DNA from 4 places in the Paenibacillus sp. MZ03-122A genome. Region 3 is predicted to be linked to each of the others. Evidence: riboswitches for the same ligand, from Rfam matches in the RefSeq annotation. Region 3 holds a riboswitch; each other region holds the start of a gene.

Region 1 (5,331 bases), on a different contig from region 3:
AACGCCGAGATAATCAGCACCTTGCAGGATGGCTCGACGTGCTTCCTCAATGGTATGGGCGGAGACGCCTAAAATTCGATTTCCGATACGCTCGCGGACGGAATCGGCGGATTCATCGTCCTGACCGATGTGAACACCGTCGGCGTCGAGTTCAAGAGCCAACTCCACATCGTCATTGATGATGAAGGGGACACCAGCGTGACGGCACAGTTCCTGTAGCTGGCGCGCAAGTTCGAACATAGGAACGCCCGTTAACGCGCCGAGACCCTTTTCCCGGAACTGAACCATAGTTGCCCCGCCAGCCAGAGCCTCCTGCACGACCCAGCCTGGTTCCGCGAGGCAATTCACGCTTCCAAGCACTAGGTATATCTGTAGATGGCGGCGCACCACCTCTGACAATATTCTACCGCTCATAAAAGCATCTCCTGACGACGTCGGTAGGCCCAATGATTGGTTGGGCCGTGTCCCTGTCCCAGAGACAACGTATCCTCAATCGCCGCCTGGATGAAGGCTTTACCATTCGAGATAGCCTCCGGTACAGACATCCCTTTCCCTAATTCCGCGGTAATCGCTGCCGAGAAAGTGCACCCTGTTCCGTGTGTATGGACAGTCCGTACTCGCTTGCCGCTCAGCTCTATAAAGGCGGTTCCGTCAAAAAGCAGGTCAACAATCTGTCCGCTGATCTCGCTCTCGTCAGCGTGGCCACCCTTAATCACAACGAATTTTGGTCCCATACTGCTAATATGTCTCGCAGCCTCGCGGCGATCCTCCATCGTATGGATACTGATCCCTGTCAGGGCTTCCGCCTCCGGGATATTCGGTGTAACGACCAGGGCCAAGGGGAGCAGGTCGTCCTTCAAAGCCTGCACCGCTTCCAGCTGCAGCAGTTCAGCGCCTCCCTTGGCAATCATCACGGGATCGACGACGACCTTTTTCCAGCCGAACTTTCGGATCTGCTCGCTCACAAGACGGATGATGCCGGCATTAAACAGCATGCCAGTCTTCAGGGCATCCACTCCAAGGTCTAATCCTACGGCTTCGATCTGTTCCGCTGTTGCTTCCTCTGGTAGCGGATATACGCCGTGGACCCCTAAGGTATTCTGTACGGTAATGGCCGTAATAGCCGACATGCCGTACACGCCAAGTTCTTGAAAGGTTTTGAGATCAGCTTGAATTCCGGCCCCGCCGCCACTGTCCGAACCAGCAATCGTCAGCGCTCTGGGTACACGAACGTCTGTCATCGCGCACCACCTGCTGCTGTTGTTCCGGCTTCATGGATCGAGACATGCCCTTCTAGTGAACCTGTGTGCAGTTTGGCCAGCTCGTCGAGAAAGGCAATCTGGAAGCTGCCGGGCCCCAGCTCTGCGGTACGTGTTGCGGCTCGAGAAGCTGCTGCACCGTAAAATGCCAAACCTGCTGTACCTGCGAGCAGCAGGTTGGGTTCAACAGCTGCAAAGGCACCTAACACAGAGGTCAGCAGACAGCCTGCTCCGGTTACCTTCGTGAGGAGCGCGTCTCCGCCGCTAATCATTCGTGCTTCGGCCCCATCGGTGATGACGTCCTCTTTTCCAGTAATGACAACCATTGTATTGAGCGTTCGAGCAGCCCGAATTGCCAGATCGACATAGTCGCTGTCAGCACTGTCACCGGCATCTACGCCTTTAATCTCACGCGCTTCTCCAACAAGATGTGCGACTTCGGCTGCATTGCCCCGCACCAATGAGATTTCGACTTCACTCAGGATTCGCAGTGCCGATTCAGTTCTAAAGCTCGTTGCTCCCGCACCGACCGGATCTAGCAGCACCGGAACACCGTGTGCATTCGCCGATTGTCCAGCAATGATCATGGCATCCACCAGTTCGCGGTTCAGTGTACCGATGTTTAACACGACGGCGCCTGCTATTTTTGCCATATCTGCTACTTCCTCAGGTGCATAGGCCATCACCGGGGAGGCGCCCAATGCATACAGGCCGTTGGCTGTAAAGTTGGTGACTACCACATTGGTCATATTGTGAACGAGGGGTTTGCTGTTTTGTACCTTCGTCAGGAGATCCGAATAACTTTTTTCCCATGTACTCATAATGATTATCCTCTCTATAGTTGGTGGTTCAACAGGGCATTAACCGTACTTCACGCATCGAATCGCCAGGCTGACTATTCCAAGATCGCTGCCTGCATTTGGACCGGCCATTCTTCCTGTTTATAAGCCATATCCCAGAACTTATATTCCAGCTGGCAGCTCAGTATAAAATGCTCAATCATCCGCTCCCGCTCAGCAGCCGTTGCGTCTTCCGCCCAAGCATCTACACGTTCTCGGAACTTGAGTGTTGTATCATCAAGCTGGTCTCCATAGAAGCCAATCCATTCATAGAACGGATGAGACTCATCCGGCTTTACTTCATCCAGCAGCCTGCGACCAATCTCAGCATACGTCCACATACATGGCAGCAGCACAGCCAAGATCTCGCCCAGGCTACCCTCATGCGCAACCGTCAGCATGTGACGGATATAGTGATGAGCCGACGGAGCGAGCGGATATCCCTGCAACTCTTCATAGGTCACCCCTGCGACAGCACAGAAATTTTGATGCGGATGAACCTCGCTGTGGAGAATAAAAGAGATTTGTTCATTAAATACAGCCATATCCTCCCGATTGGTGCATTTGGAGATTGCGATGCCGTATATCCGCATGTAGGCGTTCAAATATTCAAAGTCCTGTTTTACATAGTGAATCAGCTGTCCCCTTGTCAAACTTCCTTCAGCAATACCTCTCACAAAGGGGTGCTCAAAAATCGCTTGAAAAATGCCGTCCGCCTGCCGACGGAGTTCTTGTGTAAAACTCAATTTCCCCACCTCCATCAAATTGAAGAGCAAGAAGTCCTGTAAGAATATAATTCCGGAACAACGCTAAAAAGCCGCCCCGGAAAAATGGGAGCGGCTTCAACAATAGGCCCAATACGCAAAAAAACGTTTGAAACCTTATATACGAAGGCTCCACTTTCCTACGCTAGTACGAACTAGATCAGGTTCAAAGGGTCCAAGATACGTTCTTGTCTCAGCCATAGCGGCTCCCCTAGTGGACTTCTATTCTTTTGACTATTACTGTACATACGTTCATACGCTATGTCAAACATAGTGTGCAAAATATGAAATTTCCTCTAGTTAGGTGTTTTGGGCTTAGTGAGGGTGATGAATTACATTTTCCACAGCTTTGACCTTGGCATATTCCGGTTTCCACATTGCATCTCGTACAGCTTGTTCCACATCTGAAATGTGCGCCTGAGCTACCTGATCCTGTATCGCGGCTTTTGCAACCGCAATCGCAACAGCGTACGAAACTTCGCGTAATTTTCGGATATGAGGGAGTAGTGCACCGCCAGGCGTATTCGAATCTACACCATTGGCAACAGCAACTGCTGCCGCTGTAAACATCGCAGGGGTAATCCTTTTGGCTTTAACCACAATCGCACCCAGACCCAGTCCCGGAAAAACAAAGGCATTGTTCGCCTGTCCAATCTCAAATTTCGTACCGTTATAGGTGACGGGCTCAAAAGGACTTCCGGTTGCAATCAGTGCTTTGCCATCGGTCCACCGGATCAAATCCTCGGGTACTGCTTCTGCAAGGTTTGTAGGATTGGACATGGGCATAATGATCGGGCGTTCTACATGTTTCGCCATCTCCTTGATGATCTCTTCAGAAAAGGCACCTGCTACACCGGAAGTTCCAATCAATATCGTAGGCTTCACCTGACGGATGACCTCCAGCAGTGGTATTTTGCCGTCACCCGACCGGGTCCATGAACTGACTTCATCCTTATTGCGCACATACGGTTTCTGATACTCCAATACGTCTTCCATATCTTCCATTAACAGCCCGCGATAATCAAAGGCCCAAAAGGACTTGAAGGAATGTTCTGCGGAAAGGCCGTCCTCGATCATAGCACCCCGAATTTGATCAGCATTACCGATTCCTGCTGCCCCTGGGCCGAAAACAAGTATTTTTTGTTCAAGCAGCGGAGTCTTGGTGACACCCACCGCCGAAAGAATCGCAGCCAAGGTCACCGCTCCTGTACCTTGTATATCATCGTTGAAGGTGAGTATACTTTGACCGTATTTTCCTATAATATGGCGTGCATTTACGCTACCCACGTCTTCCCAATGTAAAAGCGCCTTTGGGAATTGCGCTAACGTTTTGCTGATAAAAGTATCAATAAACTGGTTATAGGCTTCTCCGCGAACCCGTTTATGGCGGTTTCCGATGTACAGTGGATCATTCAGCAGCTTTTCATTATTTGTACCTACATCCAGTACAATTGGCAGCACCCGCCCGGGATGAATACCTGCCGCAGCCGTATACACTGCAAGCTTGCCGATAGCAATGTTAATCCCCCCAACGCCCCAGTCACCAATCCCTAAAATACTTTCGGAATCTGTCACGACGATCAGATCCACATCATGGCCGCTCAAACCAGAATTATGGAATGCTTGTCCAATACCGTTCGGGTTATCTATCGACAAATATATGCCTCCAGGGCGGTTGTACTCGTGACTATATTCTTGAATCGCGGTTCCTACAGTCGGCGTGTAGACTACGGGCAGCATTTCACTCAAATGATCGGTTAGCAGCCGGTAGTAGAGTACGACATTTCGGTTGTGAAGGTCGTTGAGAGAAGCATTTTTTCGCAGCATGGTGGGTTGTGCTAGAAACTGCTGATATGCCCGTACGCTCTGTTTCTCCAATGAAAGGACGGTTGGAGGAAGGATTCCTTCCAAACCCAGCTCCTTGCGTTCTTCTTCTGTAAAAGCGACACCTTTGTTCAAAAGGGGATTTGCCAACACATCCTTTCCCCGTAATGGAGTAGATAATGACCCATCGCGATTGACATAAAATGCTTCCATAGAAAGACCTTCCTTCTCTTCATTTTCATAACTATTCATAACGAAAGATGACATGTTGTCCATAGTATGGACGTGCAAATATGTTTTATTCTTGCATTTATCTATGACAAAATAACCATATTTGTTTCTTTCTAATGATATAAAAGAACTAACTTTCTATATAGATTCCCTAACCATTCCTGATGATTTTGGTTCTAATGAATCAGGTCTAAATGCTCTGTTTTTATCAAATATGAAAATTAGTTTTTCTTCTCTTATCTCCATATATATCATGGAGTGTCAGTTATTTTGTTAAGGAAATATGAAGTATTTGGACATTAATTTAACTCCTATAAGCAAACATTCTTAATTCTTTTTCAACAAAATAGAACTATTCGGAGGAAAAGGAGAGGTTTGTGTGCAGGGACCTATAGCCATTTTTAGCGATAACGA
Region 2 (5,331 bases), on a different contig from region 3:
TCCAATACCAAAAATGGAAGAAACATCACAAAAACAAAAAGCCGATCCTCTCAGGACCGACTTCCAACAATATTCTCCTATAACCTTACCTTCGTGCATACGAGTTACTTCGAAATATCCAGGAAACCCTCTCCGAACACGTCCCGCACGTCATGAATGGTGATGAATGCTGCTGTGTCGATGGCTTTGACTATCTTTTTAAGCGCTGACACCTCTTGTTTACTAATGACGATATACAGCACTTCTTTTGGATTTTTAGTGTAATAGCCGTGGCCTGACAGGACGGTAACTCCACGATCCATTTTCGTAATGACCATCTCGGCAATTTTATCTTGGTGCTCCGAAATGATCATGACTGCTTTTTTCGGGTTCAGTCCTTCGATCATGAAGTCCATCACCTTTGTACCAACGTACAAAATAACGATAGTTAGCATCAATTTTTCCGGACCAATAATAAAATAGGAAGAGAATGCGACAATCAAATCAAAAAACAGCAAGCCATAGCTGATATTCCAATCCAGATACTTGTTGGCGATCCGGGCTAAAATGACCGTTCCTGCCGTTGTGCCACCTACCCGTACGATTAAGCCAATGCCGACCCCCACCAAAACTCCGGCAAATACAGCATTAATCGTCGGTTCATGCGAATCAATCCGCCAGTTGACCGTTAAATGTAAAAACAGCGAGTTAAAAGCGACCGCAATTATAGTGTACAAGGTCGTTCTCTTGTCCAAAAATTTATATCCGACAATCAGCAGCAAGCCATTAATCACCAGATTGACGATCGAGGGAGACCACTGAAACAGGTAGTACAGGATGATCGTGACCCCTGTAACGCCCCCCTCGCCAAATTCATTCGGGATCACAAACAGATTAACAGCTAGCGCGAAAAAAAACGCTCCCAGAATAATAAATGCGATGTCTGCAATACTTTTTTTCATATATGCTCTAATCCTCTCTCTAACATTTCAAAGGATGAATCGCCAGATGGATTGGCTGACTCTTGTTGCCAAAATACGCTGACAACCAGTTCATGGTATCTACTACCAAACATAAAGTCAATACAACTTTGACACTTTAATTCGCCACCAGACTGCCTCAATCCTGACTTGAGGATTCCGCAAAATCCTCCTTTTACAAGGTTATTCGACAAAAAAACACAATCCCGACTACTAAACTAAGAAAACGGGCCTCTAGCCCTTGTTTTAGACCTAGGCACATTTTCCCCTAAAATGACCATCCTCCTAATCCAAATTTTGGACACATATGACCATCTTCCTGTTTTATGTCAAAAGCGTTTTACTTTGAGAAAATGTGGGTATAATGATTGAAACATTACCAAGCAACCTACACGGTATTACGACATCAAGTACATACAAATAGTCCTATACAGACGTCCTAAGCAACTCAATCTGAATTTGACAATATGGAATTGGAGGAATGACCTACATGAATACAATGAACTTAACCGTCCACACCCTGATGCCCTTTCACCACCAATACCAACGTGCCAACGCGGTGAGTATGCAGAAGAAAGAAGATAGCTCGGAGAAGAAGCTCAGCTTTCAGGACATTTTGAATGAAAAAATGGGTAAAAAATAAGGCGCCGTTTATCCGGTTGAATGATCCCACTTTACATAAGAAGCTAAAAAGCCGTAGTTTCCTACATTGACTGTAGAGAACCACGGCTTTTTTAATTCATACGTTCCTAAACTCCACGTTCGTTTTACTGACCGCCATCCCGATACTGCTCTGCCTTCTCACGCATCCCGACAGCTACTGCTTCTTGGGTGTTCAGCCCCTTATCCGCTGCATAGGCGCGAATGTCCTGAGTGATACGCATACTACAAAATTTAGGGCCGCACATCGAGCAAAAATGTGCTTCCTTGGCGCCCTCTGCCGGTAGCGTTTCATCATGGTAGGACAAGGCACGCTCGGGATCAAGCGACAGATTGAACTGATCCCGCCAGCGGAACTCAAAGCGCGCCTTGGACAAAGCATCATCCCGCTGCTGCGCTCGTGGATGCCCCTTCGCCAGATCGGCAGCATGTGCCGCAATTTTGTAGGTAATGACACCCTCGCGGACATCATCCTTATTGGGCAGACCCAAATGCTCCTTAGGCGTAACATAGCACAGCATGGACGTCCCGAACCAACCGATCATCGCCGCCCCGATGGCTGAGGTAATATGATCATATCCGGGGGCAATATCCGTCGTGAGCGGTCCCAAGGTATAGAAAGGAGCTTCCTTACAAATCTCCATTTGTAAATCCACATTCTCTTTGATTTTATGCATAGGGACATGTCCCGGCCCTTCAATCATGACCTGAACATCATGCTTCCATGCGATTTGCGTTAGCTCGCCCAACGTTTCCAGCTCTGCAAACTGTGCTTCATCATTCGCATCATAGATACTACCTGGACGTAGACCATCTCCGAGAGAAAAGGCCACATCATAGGCTTTCATAATTTCGCAAATTTCTTCAAAATGTGTATACAAAAAATTCTCCTGATGGTGCGCAAGGCACCAGGCTGCCATGATTGACCCGCCTCGGGATACAATTCCCGTCATTCTATTCGCCGTCATCGGAATATACCGCAGCAATACACCCGCATGAATTGTAAAATAGTCCACTCCCTGCTCCGCCTGCTCAATCAGCGTATCGCGATACAACTCCCACGTCAGCGCTTCTGCTTCACCGTTCACCTTTTCAAGTGCCTGATACAGCGGCACAGTCCCAATCGGTACAGGAGAATTCCGAATGATCCATTCACGTGTTGTATGGATATTACGGCCTGTGGACAGGTCCATAACCGTATCCGAGCCCCAACGCACCGCCCAAGTCATTTTCTCCACTTCCTCCTCGATGGAGGAGGTAACCGCAGAATTACCAATGTTCGCATTGATCTTCACGTGAAAATGACGCCCAATGACCATTGGCTCACTTTCCGGGTGATTGATATTCGAAGGCAAAATGGCTCGTCCAGCCGCCAATTCCTGCCGTACAAACTCAGGCTCGACCCCTTCGCGGATCGCCGCAAATTCCATTTCGGGCGTAATGATCCCTTGCCGCGCATAATGCATTTGCGTCACTGTACGCCCTTGCGAAGCACGAAGCGGACGATTGGTCACGCCGGGAAATTCCACTGTCTCCCGTTTGGAGCCAGGTTTCAGTCCATTATCCTCCGGCTTGACGGCGCGTCCCTCGTAAGCCTCCACATCGCCCCGTTCCAGTGCCCAAGCTCGCCGTAATGGAGGCAGGCCCTGACGGATATCGACCTGATAGGCTTTGTCGGTCATGGGACCGCTTGTATCATATACACGCAATGGCTCATGATGCTCCGTGCCCTGCGGCGTATGTGTAGGATGAAGAGCAATTTCGCGCTCTGGCACGGCAATGTCCGGCCGCGAGCCTTGAATATATACCTTACGGCTTCCTGGAAAGGGCGTTACCCCACTGGCTTGCTCCCCGTTTGTCTTCTCTACCTCAACTTTTTTTGTTCCTTCTGCTTCTGTCGGCTTCATTGTCCATTCCTCCCGTTTCGATGAAATGACACACCGATCCGGAACCATTCCCAGGGTGGCGCTGATCTATGCAAAAAAGCCGGTTCCCCAGGGAACCGGCTAATCTAACGAGGCAGCTGTCCAGACAGTGCGCATATGGAATATCCATTCCAATGCGCCACTGAAGACAGCAGCCGCGTATACATTTCAATGGCCGATTACTTCCCTACGCTGGTATGATCCAGATCAGGTGCAAAGGGTCCGGAATCTTGCACGATTCCATCTCAGCCCGGCATTACAGGCTCCCCCAGTAACTGTGATACTTCTATTCACATGAGGCGGATATAACAGACATCCGCCTTCCTTACCAGACTACTTCAAATTTATGGCTTTGGCAACCCTTCTAGGTACCCTTTTACCAAGAAGACACTCCCTATCAAATCACTCTGCTTGCTTCAACTGTGTTCATTCTTGTTACGGAAGCATAAGCCCCATTTCCTTCGCCGCTTCGATCAAAATCGGAGCAAAGTCATGTAGCGTCTCGGGTGCAAGTCGACTGACCGGGCCGGATACAGATAAAGCCGCAGTGACCTGTCCCTTCCGGTTCACAATTGGCGCTGCCACAGCAGCAGCCCCTGGCTCCCGTTCTTCATAGCTGGTCGCATAGCCCTTCTCGCGAATGTCCTGCAGCTGGGCTTTATAGACCTCCGGGTCTACTGAGGGCGGCCATTCATCCCCGCTTAGCAGGGCTTCCAGCTCCTGCGGCGGCATAAAGGCCGCCAGCACCTTGCTGGAGGCCCCTACAGCCAGCGGCATACGCGCACCTACAGGCGCGACCCTGCGGATCGCCTGATTGCTCTGCACGGCTTGTATGCGAATACGCATACTGCCGTCCCGTAAGTACAAGCTGACCGTCTCCCCCAGACGGTCACGTAGTCCTTCCATTGCAGGTTGTAACAGCACCGCCGGCTCGTCACTTTGGGACAAATGCGTGGATAGCTCCCAAATGCGGAAGCCAAGTCGATATTTTTCCGTTTCGGCATTCCGAACGACAAAGCCCCGATCCTCCAACGTAGTCAGCAGCCGATGAACCGTGCTTTTATGTAGACCAATTTTGGAGGCAATCTCCGTCAGGCCAAGATCCGAATTTGCGGTAAAACACAGCAGTATATCAAGTGCACGCTCTACAGCGCGAACGGTTAATTTACGGTCTTCCATCGTGAACCGCTCCTCTTGTATCCATATTCGTTTCACACTATGAAACATGGTTACATAAATTATATAGAATAGTCGCGGCTACTGTAAACCGATGTTTTTGTGACAACCATATTACAGAACGAGAACAAACATCGACAATTCTTTGCATCATTTTTACTTTTCCGGTTCAGGCGTTGACTTTGGATAATCCCCATCATACGATAATAGGTATCTATACGGATCTACACTACTATTTTCAAGTGGAATTATACCTATATTCTATGAAACGAAGATCAATTTTATATAAGGAGGCTCTTACATGATTTCGACATCCCAGCGCAACGCTCAGCTACAGACCGCTGTTCAGGAGCCGTCCACCCCACTCTTTAATCCCCGTCTGCTGCGGTTCAAGCACGTTGTGATAGCTCTGCTGCTGTCGGTCGTCTTTTTTCTGTTGTTTTGTTTTATTGCCTTGCATGCTTACATCGCATGGGTACTTACGAATCCCACCGTTGCACCACTGTACTCTAATCCGATGCAGGCCAAAAGCATGCCTTATGAGGAAGTCAGCTTCCCTGCCAAGGATGGTAGCCGCATGGTACAAGGCTGGTATATCCCGGCGGATCAAT
Region 3 (5,331 bases):
TCGTGCTCTCACAGAATGAACGTCAGGAACGCGAGGCCGGATACGGATCGGATAAGTTTTTTCGTGTAGATAAAGAAGCAGCGCTGAACACGTTCCTGCATACCCTTTTTCTTAATGTAGGCATTGATGAGGATATAGTAGCACAACGTGCATTATTGGATTATATACCAGCCATTGTAATTCTGGATTATGACGGTTATTATGCGTTCACTACAGAAGCCTATACAGACGAGCGTGGACAAGCTGCTATTGCCCACAAATGGAGCGAAAAAAAGCCATATGCTTATGTTGATTCAGTAGGTAACAGTGTGGGGTTCAGCTTGGATAATTATGTGCACGCATACGATGCGCGGAATCACAGGTGGGTGGAGGGCTTTCAAAAGGAACTTCAGGATCAGACTCCTATATCTTTACTGAATAATTCAGAAACTTTTGAGCAAATACGTCGTTCCACTATTGTTGGCAGCGTTCAAGAGGACCTGGCGCGAATTATTAATGTCCATAACGAAAAAGCTGCACGTAACGGCATATCCTATACATTCACACTACCGATCATTCCGCAAGAGGAGTGGTACAACACGATAGATGATGTGGGTCTGATCGCGTTTATCCAAGGCATTCCGGTCGGAGACAGGTATTACAATAACTATGGATTTGGTGGTGGGAGAGTCGTCAGAAAGCAAGACATTATCGGTGGCATAGAACCAGAAACTAGAATGAGATATTTTTATAGAGATTCATGTCCAGCTCCCTTTAAAGCGAGTGAACGTTTTACGGATGAAAAATCTGCAGCAGCTGCGGGATACTTTGAGTACAAATGTTATAATGGCTTAAAATAATCACCCTCATGGGTGGTTTTTGTTTTTTTAGGCAGATCCATACCAAAAAACCTTAAAATTCACTGTTTTCAATATTCCGATATGGTTGTAGAATGTGCTACAATAAAGCTTTGAAAGAAACGAAATGCATATGAAATAAGAACAGTCGGCAGCGCCGATGACAATAAGGAGCCAAAAACAGCTTATGAGTTTATTGACTGTAGAAAATGTATCCCACAACTTTGGGGACCGCGCATTATTTAAAAATGTTTCCTTTCGATTGCTTGCGGGGGAACGTGTAGGTTTGGTAGGAGCTAACGGTGTTGGTAAATCGACACTCATGAACATTCTCACTGGAAAATTGCTTAAGGATGAGGGTAAAGTGGAATGGACTCCACGTGTACGTTACGGTTATCTGGATCAGCACACCAAGCTGACACCGGGCAAAACGGTACGTGATGTATTAAAAGACGCTTTTCTTCCTTTGTTGGAATTGGAAAAGGAAATGATGCAGATTACTGACAAAATGGGGGATGCTTCTCCTGAAGAGTTGGAAGTGTTGCTGGAACAGATGGGTGAAATTCAGGAGCAACTGGATATGGGGGATTTTTACCTCATTGATGTGAAGGTTGAAGAAATGGCGAATGGACTAGGTCTGTCGGCCATAGGACTGGATCGGGATGTATCTGCACTTAGCGGCGGGCAACGGACAAAGGTGCTTCTTGCTAAGTTGCTGTTGGAAAAGCCGAATGTCCTGCTGCTGGATGAGCCTACCAACTACTTGGATGTAGAGCATATTGAATGGCTTACGCGCTATTTGAAGGATTATCCCTATGCTTTTATCCTTATTTCACATGATACTGAGTTTATGAACCAGGTCGTTAATGTTATTTACCATCTTGAATTTGCCAAGATGACCCGTTATTCAGCTAACTATGAAAAGTTTCTTGAAATGGCGGATCTGAACAAAGCTCAGCATATTGATGCTTATGAGAAGCAACAGGACTTTATAAAGAAACAGGAAGATTTTATTCAGCGCAATAAAGCGCGTGCTTCTACCTCAGGCCGAGCAAAGAGCCGTGAAAAGCAGCTTGATCGGATCGAACGTATTGATAAGCCTGAAGAAGCCGCAAAACCAACCTTTCAATTCAAAGAGGCACGTGCAAGCGGAAAGACGGTATTTGAGGGTATTGATTTTGAGATTGGTTATACACATGCCCTTTTGCCTAAGATGTCCATGACGATTGAACGTGGCGAAAAAATTGCAATTGTCGGCTACAACGGTGTCGGTAAATCGACATTGCTCAAAACCATATTGGGAAAAATTCCGCCAATCAGTGGAAAAACCTATCAAGGTGATTTTTTGCAGCCCGCTTATTTTGAGCAGGAAGTAAAGGCAGAGAAAATTACACCGATTGACGATGTGTGGAATGAATTTCCGCATTTGAACCAGCATGAAGTACGAGCGCATTTGGCGCGCTGCGGTTTGAAAAATGAGCATATCACACGTCCGCTATCTGCGCTTAGTGGTGGAGAACAGGCTAAAGTCCGTCTTTGCAAACTGTTAATGCGTGAAAGCAACTGGGTATTGTTCGATGAGCCTACCAACCACTTGGATGTTAAAGCAAAGGATGAGCTGAAACGTGCCTTGAAGGAATACAAAGGGACGGTATTGCTTGTATCTCACGAACCGGACTTTTACGAGGATTGGGTAACCAAAACGTGGAATGTGGAAGAGTGGTCAAGTAAAGTTAACTAAAATCAGTTAAATCCAGTTCTGCATATTTCACACGAAGTGGGGTTTGCAGAATTAGGAAAATATGCTAAGCTATCTTTAGCTTATACAATAAAATAGTCACACTAGGGGAGCCGCCCATGCGGCTGAGACGGAATAAATGGATTTCGGACCCTTTGCACCTGATCTGGGTTATGCCAGCGTAGGGAAGTGAGCGCCGTACAAACAAGGCAACACCATCTTATTTTGTTTGTGCGTGGGACGATACACGTATACGGATATCATGGTCCGTTCGATTATTGGACGTTCGTTAAACCACTTCCTTGGGGAAGTGGTTTTTTTGCGTTTCGTTCATTTTAAGTTGTTCGAGCTTCCGTAGACGGATTCACATACAATCCCCTTTCATTACTGCTGGTAGACGTGGCTGCTAAGCTTAGATCCTTTAATCCAATGTGAGGTGAAGACAAAATCGAATTACACGCAATTTCGATGGAAAAGGGCACTTTTGCACAAGCCGCCCGAGTGGCTGCTATGATTTGTCCGTATGTTCATTATGTACACGCACGTTTAAAACAGAATGGTGCCTCTGCATTGCTTTCTTTGACTCGCAGCATGGTGGAGCAGGAAGTTCCTTTGCAACAAATTGTAGTAAATGATCGTGTGGATGTAGCTTTACTTACTTTGGTTGGAACCGTCCAGCTACCAGCTAATGGATTACCTGTTGTGGATGTGAAAAGCCTACTTTCAAAGAGTACACGCTGTGGAGTGTCTGTGCATTCCTTGGAGGAGGCGCAGACTGCCGAGCAGGCAGGAGCAGACTATGTACTTTATGGTCACGTATATGAGACCCATTGTAAGCCCGGTATTGTACCGCGGGGTTTAGCTCAGCTTGAACATATTTGCAGGCTGTCGAACATTCCGGTGATCGCGCTGGGCGGCATACAACCGCACCATATCCCTGAGCTTTATATGGCCGGAGCAAGCGGAATTGCGGTGATGTCTGGTATATGGGAGGCTGAGTCGCCCGTTGCAGCTGCGATGGAATATAGGCGAATGGCAGATCTTGTAGTTCACAGCTTGTAGCGAGAAAACGAGAGTAGAGGCAAGCTGAAAGCAGAATGGTTTATGGAGAGGAGACACGGAACAAATGCTAAAGATACACACAGAGGCAAGAGCGATAGGACATGCTGAATGCTTGGTCATAGGTGGAGGTGTCATCGGCAGTTCCATTGCTTATCATGTGGCCAAGGAGGGAAGAAGTACGATCATGCTGGAACGATTGATCCCGGGTGAGGGAGCCTCAGGAGCAGCGGTTGGAATGCTGGCAGCGGAAAGTGAAGAGTTCACCGACTCTGAGCTAGCACGATTTGCTCGCAGAAGTCGAGATGCATTCCCTGAGCTTGTCTGTGATCTGGAGCGTTTGTCGGGTATTTCGGTGGAATTCCGTACAGAAGGATTTGTGACCCCTTTCCGTACGGAAACTGAAGGCCAAAAACGCTGGAAAGCTGCTAAAACGCGAGAGGATGATTGTCCTATCTGGTGGGATGCGAGGGAATTGGCCCGACGAATTCCAGGTTTGGATGAACAAGCGATCGGAGCAATATATCGTTCAAAGGAGACACAAGTGGCTCCTGTCCAGCTTTGTCGTGCTTATGCAGGTGCTGCTACGGTGCTGGGAGCAACGGTATGGTCTGGTACACGGGCAGAGCAACTGGTCATACAGGATGGTCGAGTTTGCGGTGTCCGAACAGATAGCGGCTTTTTTTCCTGCGATCAGGTCATTATTGCTGGAGGCTTGGATAGCATGAAATTACTGGCGCAGGTTGGATTTGAATATCCACTTTATTCGGTCAAGGGCGAAGCGGTAGCGGTCTCCTTGAAGGATCACCCATTAGAATACACCATTTATGCTGATGATATTTACCTCGTGCCTAAACAGAATAACGAGCTTTGGATTGGGGCAACGAGCCTTCCGCATCAATATGACGAAGAAGTGACCGTAGGAGGCTTGGAGGGGTTGCTGGCACGTGCCTCTGCCTGGCTGCCGTGCGTCCGTGAAGCTTCTTTTATACGCGCTTGGGCGGGCTTACGTCCGCAGGCTGCATCAGGCCATCCTTTTATAGGTACTGTTCCTGGGGTCGAGGGCGTATTTGCTGCGGTTGGGCATTATCGCAACGGTGTCCTGCTGAGTGATGCTACCGGGCGTGCGATGGCAGCTATGCTTAATGGAGCTGGTGCAGCAGAACTTGGGATAAGTAGTTTTTCTTCGGAGCTCCTCAAGGAGAAAAGCTTATGAAGCTGACGATTAACGGCCAGAGCATGACCTTTTCTAATCGAATCACTCATGTGAATCAATTGCTACATGAGCTTGATGTAAAGGTGAAAACCGTAGTGGTGGAGCTGAATCGGCATATATTGAGCCGTGAAGATCATGATGAAGCGGTACTGAAGGATGGAGATTGCCTAGAAATTGTACATTTTGTGGGAGGCGGTTGATTATGTTAACCATTGGAAAAGCATCTTTTACCTCGAGGTTGTTGTTGGGAACAGGAAAATTCTCTGATCTGGATATCCAATCCCAAGCCGTAGAGGCTGCTGAGACGGAAATATTGACGTTTGCTGTACGGAGATTGAACTTGGAGGAACGGGATAAGCAGCATTTTCTCGATATGCTGGATTTGAGCCGGTATACACTTCTTCCCAACACAGCAGGGGCTACAACAGCAGAGGAGGCGATTCGTATTGCCCAATTGGCAAAAGCCTCCGGCCTGTGCGATA
Region 4 (5,331 bases), on a different contig from region 3:
TTGATCGAATCTGTCAGTTTGTAGTCAGGAGTAAACTGCACAGCCTGGTTTGTGGTACTCACAACCGGACGCACTTCAGACTGAGAATTCGTTACGTGCCACTCATCTTTTTTCTTTTCCAGGCTCAGGTCAATAATTCCCAGATCCTTGCCCCATGAAGAAGCTTCCACGGCCGGCACGCCATTAATGGTTCCCTTATCCAGATCTACGCCGCTCATTTCTTTAAAATCAGGGCCAGGGAAAGATTTATGAGCATGCCCAAACAGAATAGCGTTAATTCCGTCCACCTGGCTTAAATATTTAACGGCATTCTCCATCATTGGCGTTTGTGGCACATCCTCATAACCCGTATGCGCAAGCACGACAATAATGTCAGCACCTTCTGTTTTCATTTGAGGAATAAACTTTTTCGCCGTTTCTACAATATCCTTCGTAACGACCTTATCCTTTAAATTGGCTGCATCCCACTGCATAATTTGAGGTGTGACCAGGCCGATGACACCCACTCTGAGCGCATGCTCTTCACCTTTCTCATCCGTTACCGTTTTATCAAGAATTTGATAAGGGGTAAAATAATTTTTAGTAGCTTGCCCCCCCTTATCAACATAAACATTCGCATTTACGTAAGGGAAATCGGCTCCCTTGAGCGATTTTTCCAGAAAATCGAGACCATAGTTGAATTCGTGGTTGCCCACTGTCGCCGCATCATAGCCCATCAAATTCATCATCTTGTAGACCGGATGGACACCGCCTTCTTTCTCAAAGGTTTTGTTGCGGGCCATATAATCGCCTAATGGGTTGCCCTGCAGCAAATCACCGTTATCGAACAGCATACTGTTTCTTGTTTCACTACGTGCCTTCTGGATCAAACTAGCTGTACTAACCAAGCCATATTCGTTGGTTTCTTTGTCCGAATAGTAATCATAGTTCATCAGCGACGCATGAATATCCGTTGTTTCCATGATCCGCAAATTCACTGTAGCGCTATCGCGAGAATTGCTAGCTGCCCAGGTTGGAGCGGCTGAACACACCAGCATGCTACAAGCTACAACGGTTGCTGTAAACCCTTTAAACCAATTTTTACGAAATAACAAAATATACCCCTCCTCATTAAGGTGTATGCCTCATATACATACTTTTGCACATATATGTAAGCCTTGAACCCACCATTTCTATTTTAATCCAACGCCAGACAAAAGAGTAGTCATTCACTTAAATTATTTATGAAAAAATAATTAATTCTCTCAAAAATAAAAAACCAGCAAACCTCCTAAAAAACTCGGAGATTCACTGGTTTATCCATTTATATTCTCATTATTTATTCCACACTTGGCGCTCCGTTTGCTGACCCACATACTCAATGCGAGTCGGATTCACGTCCAGAATGACATAATCGGGATCATCCGGTCCGGAAAACCATTCCTTCAAGGAATCGTTCCACACTTGTTTGCGTAGCCCCTCATCAGCTGTAATCTGGACAGTAGCCTCCACTTCTACGACTTCCTTTGTACCGCCAACTTCATAACCCAGCAGCAGATAAGCATTCGGATTATCCTTTAGCTCATCCACTTTATGCGTTTTGCGATCTGTCGCCAGATGAATGTTCATTCCATCGTTAAAAAGGGCCATATAGCGTACTTTCGGTTTGCCACCCTCTACCGTACCTAACGAGCAAAATTTGTTGTTATCCAAAGCCTTCACAATGGCTTGTTCTAGTTGGCTACGATCCAATGTTTCCGTTTTACCCACAGTACAACAACTCCTTTTCACGAATTAGAATTCTTTACGGCCATGCCATTGGGCACCAGCCCATCTGAACCTACCTGCGCAGCTGTTCTGAAAATAACATGACCCGATCAGATCGGATTGATGCATGCTCATTTTCAGATCAAAGCTCACAGTAAAAGTGTACCCTGTCGTTCGGCAAATGAACCGTCATCTCTTCCTCCATGCTGGACAGACCCGCATTCAAGGCATATAATCGTCGTAGTAAACCCGAATAAATGAACCCATTAAACCATACAATGCCAGGGGTGCTGGAATCGGCCGGCTGAGAGTGTGTCCCAAGACACTGACCCTTACAACCTGATCTGGGTAATGCCAGCGTAGGAATGCTTAAGCAAGATGTGCCTTTTTACATAGGACCATCCCTTACTTTGGTATATACAAGCGCAAGCGTCCCGGAAACTCGGGGCGCTTTTTTTGTTGAAGATTAAGTTGTTGGAAAGATCGCGTCCGGCAGATGTTATTTTTATGAAAATGGGGAACATAAGCTGTCTGATTGGATGGATAACGGGTAATTAAAGGAGAGAACACAACGATGAAGCGCATGAAAATATTAAGCCTGGGACTGATCAGTCTGTGGCTCATGGCCCTGACCCTGACCGCTTGCGGTGGAAGTCCCTCCACATCCCAAGAAGCGGCTCCCGCTACCAACACTCAAACGTCTACTCCGGCAAAGGAGCTCAAAGATGTTAAAGTCGTGCTCGACTGGACACCCAATACGAATCATACGGGACTCTATGTTGCCAAGGACAAAGGATTTTACGAAAAAGCAGGTCTGAATGTCCAAATTATTCAACCTGGTTCAGGCGGAGCCGATCAAATGGTTGCCTCTAATGCTGCACCTTTTGGTATCAGCTACCAAGAAGGCGTCACACAGGCTCGTACGCAAGGCGTGCCGCTTGTATCCATCGCTGCGGTGATTCAGCATAATACCTCAGGCTTCGCAGCCCCGGTAGATCGCGGAATTAAGAGCCCGAAAGATTTTGAAGGTAAAAAATACGGCGGTTGGGGCTCTCCCGTAGAAGAAGCGGTCATGAAATCCATCATGGATTCAGACAAAGGCGATGTGAGCAAAGTGAAGATCGTCAACATGGGCAATGCAGACTATTTTACAGCCGTGAAGCGGGATATCGACTTTGCCTGGATTTTCTACGCATGGACCGGAATCGAAGCCCAGCTTCGAGGTGAGCCATTGGATATGCTGTATGTAAAAGATTATTCCAAAAGCCTCGATTACTATACACCTGTAATTGTGAGCAACGAACAGACAATAAAAAATGATCCAGAACTGGTCAAAGCGTTCATGGACGCTACCGCACAAGGCTATGAATACACTATCGCCCATCCAGAAGAAGCCGCGGACATCTTAAGCAAAGCTGTACCGGAGCTGGATAAAAAACTGGTACTTGCCAGCCAAAAATGGCTGAGCCCGCGTTATCAGGACGATGCCGCGCAATGGGGTGTGCAAAAAGCGGAGGTATGGCAAAACTATTCGGACTGGATGTACGAACGCAAGCTGCTCAGCAAGCCTTTGGAAGTGGATAAAGCCTTCACAAACGACTTCTTGCCCAAGCGCTGATCATTTGTTAAAACGCTAAATAAGACTGAACTAGAGAAGTGAACGAAGTGCCACTACGCAGCCGGATGGTGCTTCCCATCGCTGTTGTACCTAGATTTCTTTTATGAATATCCAGAGGTTGAAATCTGGGTACAATGGCGAACGCTAACGCTTGTACAGCACCATTCCGCCCACTTCGTTCTTTTGCTTGTTTTGCTTTTATAAAAATGCTACAACCTAGCTTTAAAAATAAGGTGCTTTTTAAGGCGGTTGGCAGCGTAGCGGTTCATTTGAATCTGGAGAAGCGCAGCGTTCGCCCTTGCCGTTGGATTCTTACCTTTTAAAATTTATTCAAAGAATCCCACGGCAACAGCGATCGTAAGATCAAATGAAACGCGAAGCGGTCTCCCCGCCTTAAACCACCCTATTTTCTCAAAACAACTCCACAATAAAGGACAGGTGAATTTTCATGGCTAACACACTGCTCAGTATTCAAGTAATCCCTAAAACTCCTAATAACGAGGACTCTTACCCGTATGTAGATAAGGCGATTGAGGTCATTCAGCGCTCCGGCGTCAAGTATCAGGTGAACCCATTGGATACGACCATGGAGGGCGAGCTCGACGAGTTGCTGAAAGTGGTTAAAGAAATGCACGAGGCTTTGACGGAAGCGGGTAGTCCCAGCGTCATTTCACAGATCAAAATCGCACATAACCCACAAGGCATCAGCATGAACAAGCTGACCGAGAAATATCGCCCATGAATCCGAAAGGCAAGAACGCGTCCTGGTGGAAAAGCGTATGGCCGCCCCTTGTGGCGGTCCTCTTCTTTTTAGCGGCTTGGCAAGGAGCGGTTTCCTATTTACATATTGAATCCTGGCTGCTGCCAGCTCCATCCCTAATCGTACAAGAGGGCATGGCGCAATCGGCGTTGCTTGGCACCCATACATGGGCTACAATTCGTCTGACACTTGCGGGATTCGCTATAGGGACAGCTACGGGACTGCTGATCGCCATCGTTCTTCATACGATTCCTTTTCTCAAATCTGCTCTATACCCGCTCTTGATCCTTAGCCAAAACATTCCGATTATCGCCCTCGGTCCGTTGCTCATGGTATGGTTTGGTTTTGGCGTGCTGCCCAAGCTTATGGTCATTACTTTAGTATGCTTTTTTCCCGTGGCTGTAGCGGCCATGGACGGGCTGACTCGAACAGACCGTACGATGATGAACTATATGCGGATGTCGGGTGCAAGCCGCATGTCTATTTTTATGAAGCTGGAGCTGCCACATTCCCTGCCGCAAGTCTTTTCTGGCGTTAAAATTGCTGCTACCTATAGTGTGATGGGCGCGATCATTGCCGAATGGATCGGAGCTAGTGAAGGAATTGGATATTATATGCTGCTGCAAAAATCGGCCTATCGCACGGACCTCATTTTTGCAGCCATCGGCATTATTGTCGCACTCAGCTTACTCATGTTTGTGGTTATTTTACTACTGGAGAAATGGTTGGTTCGCTGGAAACCCGATCGAGAGTAGCTTCCTCCTTGAATTAAATACAGCAAAGAAAGGACGTAGCGCGTATGAGTCTGCATCCGATTGACTTATCATCACACAACGTGGCTAATGAACAACGAGCCGGGGAACAACAGAGTCCTTCAACTGCTCCTCCTGCTTTGGAATTGGACGGGATCAGCCTTGCCTTCCGTGAAAAGCGAAGCTTACTGCCCGTACTGCAGGATGTATCCCTCACAGTCAAGCCGGGAGAATTCGTTTCCCTCATCGGTCCGTCAGGCAGCGGCAAAAGCACGCTATTTCACATCATCGGTGGGCTACTCAAACCCCAGCAGGGACGTATCCGTATGCACGGACGGGACATGACTGGTGAACGTGGTCATATCAGCTATATGCCGCAGCAGCCCGCCCTTTTTCCGTGGCGTACCACGCTGGACAACGTACTGCTTGGGCAGGAAAATGCTCCACGTAAAAGT

What was found. A riboswitch is a leader RNA that binds a small molecule or an ion and turns the genes downstream of it on or off. The one in region 3 is predicted to bind thiamine pyrophosphate.
Region 1: linked by a shared signal. The riboswitch ahead of tenA (thiaminase II) and the one ahead of NLX74_RS09065 (thiamine phosphate synthase) in region 3 are both predicted to bind thiamine pyrophosphate.
Region 2: linked by a shared signal. The riboswitch ahead of thiC (phosphomethylpyrimidine synthase ThiC) and the one ahead of NLX74_RS09065 (thiamine phosphate synthase) in region 3 are both predicted to bind thiamine pyrophosphate.
Region 4: linked by a shared signal. The riboswitch ahead of NLX74_RS12450 (ABC transporter substrate-binding protein) and the one ahead of NLX74_RS09065 (thiamine phosphate synthase) in region 3 are both predicted to bind thiamine pyrophosphate.

What each region holds. Positions count from the first base shown of each region.
Region 1 covers NZ_JANAVI010000006.1:85,835-91,165, reverse strand. The annotation lists gene thiE (thiamine phosphate synthase) at 1-414, opposite strand, end outside; gene thiD (bifunctional hydroxymethylpyrimidine kinase/phosphomethylpyrimidine kinase) at 411-1,241, opposite strand; gene thiM (hydroxyethylthiazole kinase) at 1,238-2,080, opposite strand; gene tenA (thiaminase II) at 2,155-2,844, opposite strand; TPP riboswitch at 2,983-3,085, opposite strand; gene NLX74_RS14630 (NAD-dependent malic enzyme) at 3,178-4,899, opposite strand; gene NLX74_RS14625 (glycosyltransferase) at 5,297-5,331, shown strand, end outside.
Region 2 covers NZ_JANAVI010000005.1:414,794-420,124, reverse strand. The annotation lists gene NLX74_RS14075 (YitT family protein) at 105-941, opposite strand; gene NLX74_RS14070 (hypothetical protein) at 1,450-1,602, shown strand; gene thiC (phosphomethylpyrimidine synthase ThiC) at 1,727-3,526, opposite strand; TPP riboswitch at 3,712-3,824, opposite strand; gene NLX74_RS14060 (IclR family transcriptional regulator) at 3,980-4,723, opposite strand; gene NLX74_RS14055 (alpha/beta hydrolase) at 5,022-5,331, shown strand, end outside.
Region 3 covers NZ_JANAVI010000003.1:399,136-404,466, forward strand. The annotation lists gene NLX74_RS09055 (hypothetical protein) at 1-839, shown strand, start outside; gene NLX74_RS09060 (ABC-F family ATP-binding cassette domain-containing protein) at 1,024-2,577, shown strand; TPP riboswitch at 2,671-2,779, shown strand; gene NLX74_RS09065 (thiamine phosphate synthase) at 3,043-3,636, shown strand; gene thiO (glycine oxidase ThiO) at 3,701-4,849, shown strand; gene thiS (sulfur carrier protein ThiS) at 4,846-5,049, shown strand; gene NLX74_RS09080 (thiazole synthase) at 5,052-5,331, shown strand, end outside.
Region 4 covers NZ_JANAVI010000005.1:58,025-63,355, reverse strand. The annotation lists gene NLX74_RS12460 (bifunctional 2',3'-cyclic-nucleotide 2'-phosphodiesterase/3'-nucleotidase) at 1-1,094, opposite strand, end outside; gene NLX74_RS12455 (pyridoxamine 5'-phosphate oxidase family protein) at 1,315-1,749, opposite strand; TPP riboswitch at 2,020-2,129, shown strand; gene NLX74_RS12450 (ABC transporter substrate-binding protein) at 2,321-3,364, shown strand; gene NLX74_RS12445 (MTH1187 family thiamine-binding protein) at 3,813-4,106, shown strand; gene NLX74_RS12440 (ABC transporter permease) at 4,103-4,879, shown strand; gene NLX74_RS12435 (ABC transporter ATP-binding protein) at 4,924-5,331, shown strand, end outside.